Linked DNA regions of Pelagicoccus sp. SDUM812003. The protein of the gene in region 1 binds, or shares a complex with, the protein of each later gene. Links are inferred from orthologs where the notes say so. Each region holds a gene or a part of one and is shown in the gene's direction. Other genes may lie near its edges.

Evidence for each region.
Region 2: the proteins of trxB (region 1) and trxA are in contact, whole or in part, in a crystal structure (PDB 1F6M), measured with the Escherichia coli proteins. The link is inferred for Pelagicoccus sp. SDUM812003 from one-to-one orthologs.

Annotation. Positions count from the first base shown.
Region 1 is NZ_JARXHY010000016.1:89,172-96,197, forward strand. Bases 2,461-5,408 are described here. They hold trxB (thioredoxin-disulfide reductase), read left to right. Parts: upstream 2,461-3,439; coding sequence 3,440-4,378; downstream 4,379-5,408. Other genes in these bases: QEH54_RS18735 (TatD family hydrolase), read right to left, coding at 2,468-3,265; QEH54_RS18745 (hypothetical protein), read left to right, coding at 4,536-5,408. Also shown: QEH54_RS18720 (hypothetical protein), read left to right, coding at 1-185; QEH54_RS18725 (cytochrome c), read left to right, coding at 316-651; QEH54_RS18730 (NapC/NirT family cytochrome c), read left to right, coding at 836-2,335; more of QEH54_RS18745, read left to right, coding at 5,409-5,441; QEH54_RS18750 (dipeptidase), read right to left, coding at 5,470-6,843; QEH54_RS18755 (GPP34 family phosphoprotein), read left to right, coding at 6,868-7,026.
Region 2 is NZ_JARXHY010000017.1:32,710-39,664, reverse strand. Bases 2,370-5,246 are described here. They hold trxA (thioredoxin), read left to right. Parts: upstream 2,370-3,584; coding sequence 3,585-3,908; downstream 3,909-5,246. Other genes in these bases: QEH54_RS19095 (MFS transporter), read left to right, coding at 5,051-5,246; QEH54_RS19100 (hypothetical protein), read right to left, coding at 4,016-4,846; QEH54_RS19110 (hypothetical protein), read left to right, coding at 3,316-3,582; QEH54_RS19115 (hypothetical protein), read left to right, coding at 3,062-3,277; QEH54_RS19120 (segregation/condensation protein A), read left to right, coding at 2,370-3,014. In the rest of the region: QEH54_RS19130 (putative LPS assembly protein LptD), read left to right, coding at 1-690; QEH54_RS19125 (RsmB/NOP family class I SAM-dependent RNA methyltransferase), read left to right, coding at 868-2,130; more of QEH54_RS19120, read left to right, coding at 2,220-2,369; more of QEH54_RS19095, read left to right, coding at 5,247-6,640; QEH54_RS19090 (glycoside hydrolase family 2 protein), read right to left, coding at 6,742-6,955. UniProt on the Escherichia coli protein: Participates in various redox reactions through the reversible oxidation of its active center dithiol to a disulfide and catalyzes dithiol-disulfide exchange reactions.

The DNA of each region.
Region 1 (7,026 bases):
TCGCCCAGCCCTACGGAGACGATCTGCGCGAGATCGGTCTGACCGCCACCTATACCCGAAAGCTGACCGACAACGCCCAGCTCACCCTTCGCTACGCCTACTACGACAGCGAAGACATGGCCTCCGGCGGCTTCAACGACTACGACGCCCAGATTCTCTACAGCTCGATTCGCTACCGCTTTTAGCGCCATGACAAATCGAAGCCCTCGCCGCAAGCAACGGAGTATTCAATTCCTCATACAAAACAAGCCAGCGCCCCTCTGTTGAGCGGGGCGTTGACCCGCCACTCTCGCTTAAAACGAACTAAAATTCCTTATGAAACGAACACCTTACTTCATGCTTTCGCTCGCCGCCATGATCGGCAGTTCCCTCGTAGCTGACGAATTCGACGTCGTCGCCGCTTGGGAAAAGGACTGCCAAAAATGCCACGCCGAAGACGGAAGCGGCCTCACCAAAAAAGGCCGCAAGCTCCGGCTGAAGGACTACCGGGATCCGGAAGTCCAGGCCAAGATGAGCGACGAGGAAATCGTCAAAGCCATCAACGAAGGCGTCAAAGAGGATGGCGAATTCACTATGAACGCCTACGGAGAAGACTACACCGAAGAGGAAATCAACGCCTTCCTCGCCTACGTGCGCTCCTTAGCGAAGTAGCGTCACGCCGCCCGACTTCTGCCGCTGGTCTGCCGCTGAGAAAGGCGGCAGCCCCCCCCTTCGCGACATTGCCCCACGGCCGTCCCGAAATCCATTTCAACAACAAGAGTTATCATACCCCAACCCACATCGCCTCGCGCTCTCCAACGAAGAGTCTTAAGCGAACCGTATCCAAAGATCGAATATGCCTCGCGAACCGAACGACGAAAAAGAGCACGGACTTCTCCTGCACTTCCGCAATTGGCTCAGTCTCGCAGGCCTCATCGTCGTCGGAGGCAGCTTCTTCGCCTTCCTACTGCTGATCGGCTTCGATCTCGTCACCGGTGGATCGAATCCCTACGTCGGCATTCTCAGCTACATCGTCGCCCCGCTGTTCTTCGGCTTCGGCTCCCTGCTCGCCTTTGTGGGCTGGCTCTGGAGCTGGCGAAAACGTCGCGACCGCGGCGTCACGCTCACCTTCGATCTCTCGCGGCTCAAGGACCGACGGATCTTCGGAGCATTCATCGGCGCAGCCATGGTCTTCATGTTCGCCACCAGCATGGGCAGCTACCAGACCTACACCTACACCAGCTCCAACCAATTCTGCGGCGTGCTCTGCCACTCCGTCATGGAGCCGCAATACGACGCCTATCCCGACGATGTACACGCCATGCTCAATTGCGTGGACTGCCACGTCGGCGAAGGAGCGAAGGGAGCCTTCAAAGCGAAGTGGCACGGCATCTATAAGCTGTATTCACTCGTCTTCGACAAATACCCAAAACCGCTTCGAGCCGACCCTCACTACCTGCCGACCACCCAAGAGAGCTGCAACAAGTGCCACGAAGACGGGCCCGATTTCAAGGACGTCGCCAAAACCTACCACCACTACCTCAGCGACGACGAGAACACGCCTTTCTCCGTCACGCTCCGACTTAAGCTGGGACCGGAGAGATCAGGAAACTACGAAACGAACGGCATCCATTGGCACGCCAAGGACGACAACCAGATCGAGTTCACCACTGCCTTGGAAAATCCCGATGTCATCCCTTGGATCAAAGTCACCAAGTCCGACGGCAGCGTGACCGAATACACCTTCACCCCGGACGAGGACGCGGAAAACGTGCCCGACCTCAACCACGTCAGCGATCCTAAAACCATGGATTGCATCGACTGCCACAGCCGCCCCGCCCACGGCTTCAAAAAGCCAAACGACCTCGTCGAGCGAGCCCTCCATCGCGGCCAGCTTTCCAACCGGATTCCCGAGATCAAATACATCGTCGCTCGCGCCCTCGATCCCGACTACGAAACAAGCGAAGAAGCCCACGCGTCGATTACGAAGATGCTGCGCGACGAGCTGGAAGGCCCCGCTCCCGCAGTCGAGCAAGCCATCGATACCGTGAATGACTTCTACGCCAACAACGTCTTCCCGCATATGAACGCCGACTGGCGGGCCTATCCGGACTACATCGGACACAAGGACACGCTCGGCTGCTTCCGATGCCACGACGACAAGCACAGCACCTTCGACGGCTCCAAGACCCTTTCCGCGAAAAACTGCCACACCTGCCACGATGTCATTTCTCAAGGCGAACCGGGCAACATGACCTTCGCCAATTCGCCCGAAACCGAATTCGACCACCCAGACGGCTCCTACCTCGGCTTCACCTGCGCCGAATGCCACACCGGCGGACTGCAGCTCGAGTAGGCAGAGTCGACTCTTCCAGAGCGTGCCCGGAGGTCACGCTCCACCCTCATGATGCTCCACAAAGGTGGAACGCGACCTCCGGACGCGTTTAGATATCCCCAAGTTCTTTGGGTAAACAACTTGCGGACACCATCAGGCGAGACCGTAAAACGCCTTCGCAACGGTGCTCGTCTTTTCCGCCAGCTCTTCTCCCGTCACCCCAAACAGCTCCGCGCAATACGCCGCGGTATGCGCCAGGAACGCGGGCTCGTTGGGTTTGCCACGATGCGGCATGGGAGCGAGGTACGGAGCGTCGGTTTCGATCATCAGCCGATCCAGGCCCTGCAGTTTGGCGGCGTCGCGAACGGCTTCCGCATTCTTGAAAGTGATGATGCCGGTGAAGCTCCCGAAGCCGCCGCGATCAAGCAGCTGCTTCATCTCGCCCGGACCTTCGGAAAAGCAGTGAAAAACCACCTTGGTCCAGTCCACCCCGCTGCGGTCGATCACCTCCACGCTCTCCGCGAACGCTCCGCGCGAGTGGATGACCACCGGGCAGTCGAGACGTCTGGCGATCTCGAGTTGAGCCTCGAAAGCGGCGACTTGGGCAGCGAAAACCGTTTTCGCTGCAGCCTCGTCCTTGGGAAGGTGAAAGCGATCGAGACCGATTTCGCCTAGCGCGACCGGCTTTAGCTCCCGCCCCCAGAACGGCTCGATTTGCGGGATCGATTTCTCCCAGCCCGCATCCACCGAGCAGGGATGGATCCCCACCGTGTAGTCGACCTGGGAATGAGTTTCCGCCATCTCGGCGTAGAGCGTCCAGTCGTCCGTATCCGTGCCCACCGTCACCAGACGCGACAAGCCGGCCTCCGCCGCAGCGCTCAGAGCCTCCTCCAATCGACCCTTGCGAGCGAAACTTTCCAGATGGGTGTGCGTATCGATGATGCCCGACATGGCCTAGCTTCCAACCCATCTCGCTTCCGCCTTCAACCCTTTTTGCCGTCCCCGTAAATCCCCGCGCTGGCTCCTCTATTTCGAAACGCCAATTCTCCCATTGCCAAAGCGGTCGCGATCGCTTTGCTGCATTTCTTCCCCCTCACTCCTCGTTGCAGTATTTCATATCTAACCATGTCTTCAGAAATCGAAAACGTCATCATTATCGGAACTGGCTGCTCCGGCCTCACCGCCGCCATCTACACCGCCAGAGCGAATTTGGAGCCCCTGGTGCTGGAGGGCAGCCTTCCAGGCGGACAGCTCACCCAGACCAGCGAAGTGGAAAACTTCCCTGGCTTTCCCGAGGGCGTGGACGGTTTCATGCTGATGGACAATCTGCGCAAGCAGGCCAGCAAGTTCGGCACGCGTTTCGCCCAGGCGATCATTGACAGCGTCGATTTCTCCTCCTCGCCCTACACTCTGAAAGCGGGCGACAAAGAGTACAAAGCCAAGTCGGTGATCATTTCCACCGGGGCCTCGCCGCGCCTGCTCGACGTGCCGGGCGAAAAGGAAATGTACGGCGGCAAGGGCGTCACCACCTGCGCCACCTGCGACGGGGCTTTCTACCGCAACATGGACGTGGTGGTCGTGGGCGGCGGCGACACCGCCTGCGAAGAAGCGCTCTTTCTGACGCGTTTCGCCTCCAAGGTCTACCTCATCCACCGCCGCGACGAGCTGCGCGCCTCCAAGGTCATGGCCGACCGCACCATCGAGCACGAGAAGATCGAAATGGTCTGGGACACGGTGGTCGATGAAGTGGTAGCCGACGAGCAAGGCTACGCCACCGCGGTTAAGGTCACCAACCGCAAGACGGGGGCATCCTCGTCCATCGACGCCAAGGGGGTGTTCATCGCCATCGGTCACATCCCCAACACCGAGCCTTTCGCCAACGCCATCGACACGGATGAAAACGGGTACTTCGTCCCGGCGGCCGGCAGCCAGGTGAAGACCAAGCTTCCCGGAGTCTACGTGGCCGGCGACTGCGCGGACCACGTGTACCGCCAGGCCATCACCGCCGCCGGCATGGGATGCCAAGCCGCCATCGAAGCGGAACGCTGGCTGGCTGAGCAATAGGCGGCCAGAAACTCCCACAGCATAATTCCTCAGCCGCGCCTCTCCACGGGACGCGGCTTTTTTCAAACCCGCGATCCTTCCCAGGGCGATTTTTCATCCTCACGTCTGATTTGGTTGAGAAGAGAGCCCACCTGGGTCACAAGGGTTTTGGAATCCTATGCGAGCACTTCTTCAAACCACTCTGATCGCTGCAATGTGCAGCCTAGCGTTGAGCCCGCACGCCTACGCGAAAAAGCGTGTCGCAGTGAAAGCCGACGCGTCGCCCGCTTTCGAAGCCTTCAGAGGAGAAGCTGGCGATCGCCCGCTCTCCTACATTTTCGCCGAAGGTGAATTCTTCGGCGACTCCACCCGTGGCACCCAAATCAAGGAGGTCAGCCTCCGCAGCATCCTCGAAACCCTAGCGGAGGACTTCGCGGTGCAGAACTTCTACCCCACGACCGACACGAAGTCGGCCGACATGCTGATCGTGGTCCACTGGGGCGGCATCGAGCGGCTTGAGGACCCCACCAAATTCATGGCACTCGAGCGGGCTTTCGAAGGACTTCGCGAGCAGGCCCAACTCAGCATCTCCGGCGATGGCGCGGCGGCCAATTCGCCCTACAACACCTTCGATCCTTCGGACACGCGTTTCGAATTGCTTCAGCACAACACGGACATGATGGCGGAGCAAATGAGCGACGCCCGCATCGCGCGAATTCTCGGCTTCGACGAAGATCTCGCTCGTGAGCGCGAAAAGGCGTTCCCCTCCACCCTCGAAGAGACCCTGCTCCATCAGATGCAAGATGAGCGCTATCTGGTCATCGTAATGGCTTGGGACAATCGAGCCCTCAGCGAAAAGGGGGAGAAAAACCTCCTTTGGTCCACCCGCATCAGCATGCGAGCTCTCGGATCAAGCTTCGATGAAGCGGTCGCTCTGATGAGCGGCGCCGCCGCGCCCTACTTTGGCCAAGAAAGCGGAGGCCTGCAAAACCACGTGTATCGGAGACAGGAATACAAAGTCGAGATGGGCGAAGTCGAGGTGGTCGAAAGCGGCAAGAGCGCGGAAGACGAAATCGAGGAATAGCTAAACGCAAACGTCGCTCCGACCTTCATCAGACGCCAGCGACTTCCTTCAAAATCTCCTTCGACGCCTGTATCCCTTTCTTCAACACATCCAGGTTCATGCTTTCGTTCGGGGCATGCAGATTGTCTTCCGGCAGAAACAGGCCGATCATCACCGAGTCCAGCCCCGTCACTCGCTTCACATCCGCGATGATGGGGATGCTTCCGCCCTCGCGAAGAAACAATGGTCGCTTGCCGAAGCTCTTCTCGATCGCCTTCTCGGTAGCTCTGAACGCCTTGGCAAGCAACTCCGGCTGATCGCTCGGCGTATTGGGTCGATCCGGCGGCACCACCTGATAGGGCACACCTGCATGGCCCATGCGAAACTTGAGCTGAAAGCCTTTAGGAGCGCGCTGCTTGATCGCCTCCGCCACCAGCTTGCCAACGACGTCGGGCTTCTGGTTGCCCACAAGGCGACAAGTGATTTTGCACGAGGCCTTAGAAGGCACGATGGTTTTGCTGCCTTCTCCCTGGTAGCCACCCCAGAGACCATTGAATTCGAGCGTCGGCAAATAGCGGATCGCTTCCTGGGCAGTGTATCCGTCTAGCGGATGCAAGCTATCGACCTTAAGGGTCCGCTTGTACTGCTCCTCGTCGAAACCAAGCGCCGCCAGCTCGTCGCGTTCCCACTGCTCCACCTCAGTCACATCGTCGTAGAACCCATCGATGTTCACACGATTCTCCGCGGTGTGCAGCGACGCGCATAGCTCCGAAATAGCTTGCAACGGATTGTAGACCGCCCCGCCGTGCAAGCCCGAGTGCAGGTCCGATTTCGGCCCGGTCAATTCGAACTCCAACTCCACGATTCCTCGCAAACCCACGGTGACCGCGATCTGCTCGGGACTCGGGCTCAAGGTATCGGAAAGCAGCACGAAATCCGCCTCGCTGAAAATCTCCTTTCGCTCCACCAGCAGGGGCAGCAAGCTGGGGCTTCCGATCTCCTCCTCGCCCTCGATCAGAAAAGTAATCCGCAGCGGCAAATCGGGATGCTCCTCCAGCAGTTGCCCGACGGCCGCGACGTGAGCCATCTGCGGTCCCTTGTTGTCCGCCGCTCCGCGACCATAGATACGGTCGCCTTTGACGATCGCTTCGAAGGGCTGGGTCTCCCAAAGCTCGATCGGATCGACCGGCTGAACATCGTAGTGGCCATAGATCACCACATGCGGCCACTCGGGGTCGCCCTCGCGCTTGGCGAGTACCACCGGGTGCTTGTTCGTATTCACAATCTCAACACTCAGTCCCATTCCGCTGAACATGTCCGCCACGAAGTCTCGCGTTTTCAACATGTCTTCCTTGAACGCGGAGTCCGCGGATACGCTTCGGCAGGCAATGTATTCCTTAAGCTTCTCAACTGGATCGAACATGGGGGCATTCCAAGCAGACGAGGGTTGAAAAGCAATCCGGAAGCCGTTTTGTATTCCAGCATGCTTTCGCCCCACTTGACTGACCTGCGCCTCTACGAAAGATTCTGCCTCCTGGCCCTTCGAGACGAAGAAGGCACCATCGCGGTCTCCTTCTTCAATCACGCCCTCGCGGGAGCCTTGATC
Region 2 (6,955 bases), on another replicon or contig:
ATCGAGAACCGGCGCGATACCGACCTGCTCGCCGAAGATCACAAGGTCCGGCTTGCAGTGAAAAACCGGATACAGACCCGCCACAGGGACGGCGGATCGCGCGACCTGGCCCGTTTCGACGTCTCCACCGACTTCTACCTGAAGGGATCGGATTTCGCCCAGGAACAGTACTCGCTGCTCAATCTCGACTTCGAGCTGACGCCCGCGCCCTGGGTCTCGGTAGGCGTCTTTTCTCGCCTCGATCCGGAGGACGGCTTCTCCAACCAGGAGCTCAACACCCGCATCGAATTTAGAGACGAAGGCTACTGGCGCATCGTGTTCGGCTCCCACTTCCTGGAGGGCGTCTCCGCTGAACAGGCCGCCCCGGGCTCCTTCATCAACGGCCACCACTACGATCCGGGCACCTATTGGTTCGGTTGGCCCAACTACGGCAATAGCTACCCCACCTACACCAACGAGCGCATGGAGCAGTACTTCACCCACCTGGAGTACCAGTTCAGCGAAAACTTCAAACTCTACGCCACCACGCGCTACGACGACCAGTCCGGCGTCTTCTACGAGCAGCGCATCGGCCTCATGCAGCGAGCCCTGGAACGCTACGGACTGAAGTACGAGATCCGCTTCTACGACGGCGACCGCCGCGAGGACGATTTCGGCATCAGCCTCGGCATCGACCTCTTCGACGAATAAGGGAAACAGCCCGCAGATCGCTCTCCCGCCCGCTCGCTTAAAAACGCTGTCAAAGATCGACAGCTGTTTCGTTTTTGCTACACATCCTGCTGGCAGTTTCGCCACTCTGAGCCGCATCCTTCCTTCGCGCCTCACGACGCAACCCACCAAACCTCCAGTCACACCGTCTCAGTCATCATGCGCGAAGTCGCCTTGAACAAGGAAGCCCGGATGCATCGTCTGCAAAACCAGCGACGCATCACCTACTCGCTTATCGAGAGAGCCCGCACCTTGCTGGCGCCAGGCAAACCCTTCAGCCGCGAGCTCCACGAGCTCTTCCGCTCCCAAGGGAAATTCGGCTCCAAGGATCGTCGCCTCTACCGCGAGCTCATCTACACCTACCTGCGCTACCTGCCTTGGCTCGACCCGATCTACAAGGACCAGTCCGCGTTCATGAACGCCCTGATCTGTCTCGCCGCGCCTACGGAGGAAGTCAGCTCGCTGTATCCAACGCTTCCTGACAAAAGGCCGCCCGAGCTCCCGGAAGGGAAACGCCACAAGGTTTTGAAACGCGAAGACCACCAGCTGATGGAGCTGTTGCCGGACTGGTTTGCCAACCACTGCAAGCGGCACGTATCCATCCGCTCCTTGCTCCCGCTGATTTCTCGTCCGCCGCTCTGGCTGCGCATCCAGCGCGATCCTGAGGAGACCGTGCTGGACCAGCTGCGAAAAGCCCCTCCTAACGCAGAAATCGCCCAGCAGATCGCCCCTCATCCGGAGGTCCCTAACTGCTTGCACGCTCCCGCCGACTTCAAACTGACCGAGCTACCGGTCTACCTGAACGGCATGGTGGAGATCCAGGACATCAGCTCCCAGATCCTGCTCAACCTGATTCCCTCGCCCGTTCGCGGGAATTGGCTCGACGCCTGCGCCGGAGCCGGAGGCAAAACCCTGCAGCTGGCCAAGCTGCTAAAACCCTACGGCAAAGTGGACGCCTACGAGCCGAGAGCCTCCGCCGTGCGAGAGCTGTCGGCTCGGGTGAAGCGCTCCGAGCTGAGCAACATCACGCTGCTCGATCGCCGTCCCAGCTCCGGCCAGTACGACGGCGTTCTGGTGGACGCTCCCTGCAGCGGCTCGGGCACTTGGCGCCGGCATCCCTACCTCATGCGGCAAACCCGCGAGCGCGACGTTTTCGACTACGCGGAAAAGCAGTTCACCATCCTAAAAAGCTATGCCCCCCTGGTGAAAACTGGCGGATTGCTGGTCTACTGCACCTGCTCGCTCAGTCGTTTCGAAAACGAGGCGGTGACGGAGCGGTTTCTCAAAGCCAGCTCCGAGTACGAGCACCAGCCCCTGCCCAGCCAGTTCGGACTGCAGGATCACGGGCTCGGCATCACCGTGTATCCCGAGGACTTCAATGGCGACGGCCTCTACGTCGCCTGCCTCAAGAGAGTCCGCTAGCCAGGCCCGCCTCGCTTTTCGCCGCAAGGCGCCGCTTTGTGAACAATTTCGCATTGCCAGCGGCTCGTCGCCAGACGTGAATTCAGCCCGTGGAAGCGGATACCGACCCAAGAATAAAGCTCTCTGTCTTCGAAGGCCCCCTGGACCTTCTGCTTTTCCTTATCCGCAAGCACGAGATCGACGTCTACGACATTCCCATCGAGCTGGTGCTCGACCAGTACCTGGCGGTGATCAACAGCATGCAGCAGGTCAAGCTGGAGGTGGCAGGCGACTTCTTCGTCATGGCCGCCACCCTGATGGAGATCAAAAGCCGGCTGCTCCTGCCGAAACAGAAACGGGCCGCCTCCACCGAAGACGACGAGGACGACGATATCGATCCGCGCTGGGAGTTGGTTCACCAGCTTCTCGAATACAAGAAGTTCAAGGAAGCCGCCGACACTCTGGACAAGCTTTCCGACCGAGCCGCCCTCTTCAAGGAGCGCGACTACGCCTCGATCAACAAGCAGGAGACGCCAGTTCGCCCACTCAAGCCGGAGGACAAGATCTCCGTCTGGAACTCCTACAACATCGTGCTGCGCCGACTCACCGAAAAGCTGGTCATCGGCGAGATCAAGGACGACGCGGTCACGGTGGTGGACCAGATGGAATTGCTGATCGAAAAGATCAAAACCACCCGCGAGTTCACCTTCACCTCCCTCTTCGACGGACCGATCAGCCTCAAGATCCTGGTCGTCACCTTCATCGCCATCCTGGAGCTCACTCGCCTGAAGCGCCTCAAGGTGCAGCAGGACGCGGCCTTCAGCGACTTCATCGTGACCGGCCTGGAAGGGGGCGAGACGCTCAGCTTCGAGGACGAAAAGGTTCTTGATCAGCTTCCGGGTTGAGTCAGGCTCAGTGCCTAGTGAGAGACCAAAGACCTACACAAGCGCACTTGCTCGGTATAGGCCTCGACAATCAGGATGGTCACAAACGCATCACCAGAGCAGAGGAGTTTTCCATCGTTGGCGGTTCACAGGAAACCCACGAGAAAATGACCGAGACGGTGGTCAAGACCTTCGAGGATATGAAACGGGCAGGAAAACAGTTGAACAACATCGAGCAGAAGCACCTCGCGGAGCTCATCGAAAAGAACCGTCCCAAGGACTAGCAGTCCCGGGTGGCGCCCACGCCGCCCCATCCCCCCGCATGAACCGCCTCTCCGACAATCGTCCCCCTAGCCAGTCGCGCCTCACCATCGAGGACGCCCACGGACGTCAGGCGACAGAGATCGACGGCGGCAAACGGGGCGAGACGCTCATTGCAGCCGACGCGGAGGGGAATTCGTTGACTTTGCTCGAGGAGTACGCCGCCAGGCGAAACAAGCGACCCGTGAGGGCGGAATTAGCATTCAGCCTCTTCTGCGCCACCGCTTCGCTTGCATTTGCGGCGCTAATCTATTTTAAAACGCTCTAATCATGGCAGACATCATCAACCTGAACGAACAAAGCTTCAACGACGCGATCGCCAAGGCGAGCGGCCCTGTCCTCGTGGATTTCTGGGCTCCTTGGTGCGGCCCCTGCAAGGCCATCGCCCCATTGCTCGAGGAAATAGCCGGCGAACTGGACGGCAAAGCGGCCATCACCAAAGTGAACGTCGATGAAAACAGCGCCATCGCTGCCAAGTTCAATGTGCGCGCCATACCGACCTTGATCCTCTTCAAGGATGGCGAACAGGTTGAGCAGATCGTAGGCATGGTCGGCAAGGACGACCTCAAGTCGAAGATCGAATCCCACATCTAAAGCGTCGCCGCCGGACGGCCACCCACTTTCAAAACGAAGCCCTCGATCGCCAGACCGAGGGCTTTTTGTTTGGGCATGACGCCTCCGCAAGGAGAGAGCGCCCCAAGCTACTCCACCGTCTGATCCATGGGCATGCCGAGCTTTTCGAACATATCGCGGCGCCCCGCCTTGTCCGCCTCCAGAATCCGGTGAGCGTACTGGGCCACGTCCTTGGCCACCTTGCGCGGCACCACGATCACTCCGTCGCCATCGGCCACCACCACGTCTCCCGGCATGACGAGCACGCCACCGACCACGATGGGGCGGTTGATGGACTCGATTTCGTTGCGCCCGGGTCGAATGCCTCGCCCCTTCTTGCGCAAGTAAAGCGGCACTTCCTGCATGGCGATCTCGTCGGTGTCACGCGAGGTCGCATCCGTCACCACTCCGACCGCGCCGAGCGACTTCCAGAGTAGGATGTTGTAGGAGCCGATCGACCCCACGTCAGCGGTTTCCACATCGTCCAGCACCACCACCGAACCGGGAAACAGGTGATCCGCGAAGGGCTCGGAGGAATACTGGTTGTAGAAGTTTCCCACCCATGCATCGAAATCCTCGCCCGGCTCCGGTCCGGCCCGCCGCTGCGTGGGCACATAGCGAGCGGTCACCGCGATGCCGCGAAACACATGCTTGAGGGTTTCGTGGTCCACCCAGTCCGGGTGGATGGCCGGATCCACCAGCCCCGTGTCCGCCAAGCCCACGAAATCCATGCCGTCGGAAACGTCCGCCACCCGCAGCCCTTGGTAGAGCTGCAGGATCGCGTCGTTCTCCTCCTGGGTATAGGTCCGAGTCTCGATATAGTTTTGCGGTTGGCCTTTCGTGTCGTCCTGAGAAAACGCGGGCGTCGTCGCCGCGCAGAGTGAGGCTGTCGCCAAAACAAGAATGCGTTTGTCGATCATAGTCGGGGTGTCCTTCGGTTTTTGGGGTTTCGTTGCGCCGCCCGCAGAGACGAGCGGCAGTCGCCAAGGTTGAAAAAAAGACAGCGCATCGCAGCGATTCTTCAAACCTTGTGAATATATCTCAAGGGATTTGAGATTGACTAGCCTAGCGCCCTTACGCGTAGTTTGCCTACCCCCTTTTAGCTCACCCTTAAGAGAATCGCTATGTCATCCCCGCAGACCCCGTCACCGTCCTCCAAGGGCAGCGAAAACGTGTCCTTTTCCTCAAAAGTCATCTACGGACTCGGATCCGGCAACGACATGTGGGGGAACTGGCTCTACCCGACCTTCGCCTGGACCGTCTTCAACATGTATCTCGGACTTCCGGGCAAGATGGTCAGCCTAGCCCTCACCATGCGTCTGGTCTGGGACATTTTCACCGATCCCTTCTTCGGTTGGTGGTCCGACAACACTCGAACGCGCTTCGGACGGCGCCGACCCTTCATCCTGATCGGCTCCATCCTCTCCGGCGTCACCTTCCCGCTGCTCTTCACGGTGGGAGACGGCTGGTCGGACACCGCCTACTTCGCCTGGATGATCGTATCGTCCATGCTTTTTATGACCATGGTCAGCTGCTACAACGTGCCTTATCAAAGCCTGGGCAACGAGCTGAGCCCGGACTACAGGGAACGCACCTCCATCTACGCGTTTCGCGGCAGCATCCAGAAGATCATGGAGGTGGGCATGTTTCTGGCCCCAGCCTTCGCCACCGCTCTGGCCTGGGAAAACGCTCGCCTGAGCGACGTGCCCGCTCGTCTGGGCGGCTTGATCTCCGGCGGCTTCCAATGGACCGGCGAGCTGCTTGCCGCATTGTTTTCCGGAAACGGCGACACCCTGCTTAGACTCGCTGAAATGCCCTTTGGCATGCGCTCCGGCACCGGCGAGGAAAACGTGAACGTGGTGCTGGGAGCCCAAGTCTACACCTCCATCCTTGGCGGCATCATGATCGTCATCGGCTGCGCGCTCTACTTCGGATTGAAGGAGCGCTACTACGACAAGCTTGTACAGAGCGCCCCCAGCAAGGTCCGCATCACCGAAACCCTGGGCGAAGTGCTCAAGTGCAAGCCCTTTCGAGTGCAGCTTTCCATGGGCCTCGCCTACTCGCTCGGCCTGAGCATGGTGGGCACGCTCGGCCTCTACGCCACGGTCTACTACGTGAGCGCCGGCAACCTGACCGAAGGCAACTTGTGGAACTTTCGCATGGGTCTCTCGAACATGTTCTTCGGCTTCCTCGGCCCGGTGATCTTCGGCGGCCTGATCGGCCGTTGGCTCGACAAGCGAAACACCATTCTCATCATCCAGGCCTGCGCCGTGGCGGTCTTCACCGCTACCTGGTGGCTGTACAGTCCCGAGGTCAAGTGGCTGCAGCTCTTCGCCTCCGGCCTCATCGCCTTCACTCAGGCCGCCTTCTGGATGATGTACGGCTCCATCGGAGCGGACGTCATCGACTACGACGAACTGCAAAGCGGCAAACGTCGCGAAGGGGCCTTCACCGCTTGCGGCACCTACGTCATGAAAATCGGCATGGTGCTGGGCACCTTCATCACCGGCTTCGTGCTGGACTGGACCGGTTTCGACGCCGAACTCGGCGGCGACCAGGACCCGAGCGCCATCTTCTGGATACGCTTCCTTTTCGCCGCGGTGCCCATCGCAGGCATCGTCGTGTCCTTCATCATGATCGTCAGCTTCCCGCTCAGCCGGGAAAAGATGCGAGAAATCCGCCAGCAGCTGGAAGCCCGACGCGGAGCGGTCTAGCCGACTGCGGATCCGATAGCCGCTTTCCTGCGGAAGGCGGCTACCCTATCGATTCATCCTAGAAAAAAACGGACGACCATTGGAGGCCGCCCGTTTTTGTCCTAAATTTCCTGATACGTATCGAAGAGCGACCTAGCTCGAATCGACTCCTTGACCGCTTTCAAGCTGGTCTTGTCACGAGGCGACACGCGTATCGATCGGGTCTCGCCGGGCAGCAGATGGATGAAGTTGTCGGAGTAGCGGGCGGCGATGCCCTTGAGCTCCAGCCAGGTCCAAAGCGATGGCTTGCTGGCCGATAGCGTCACCTCGAAGGAA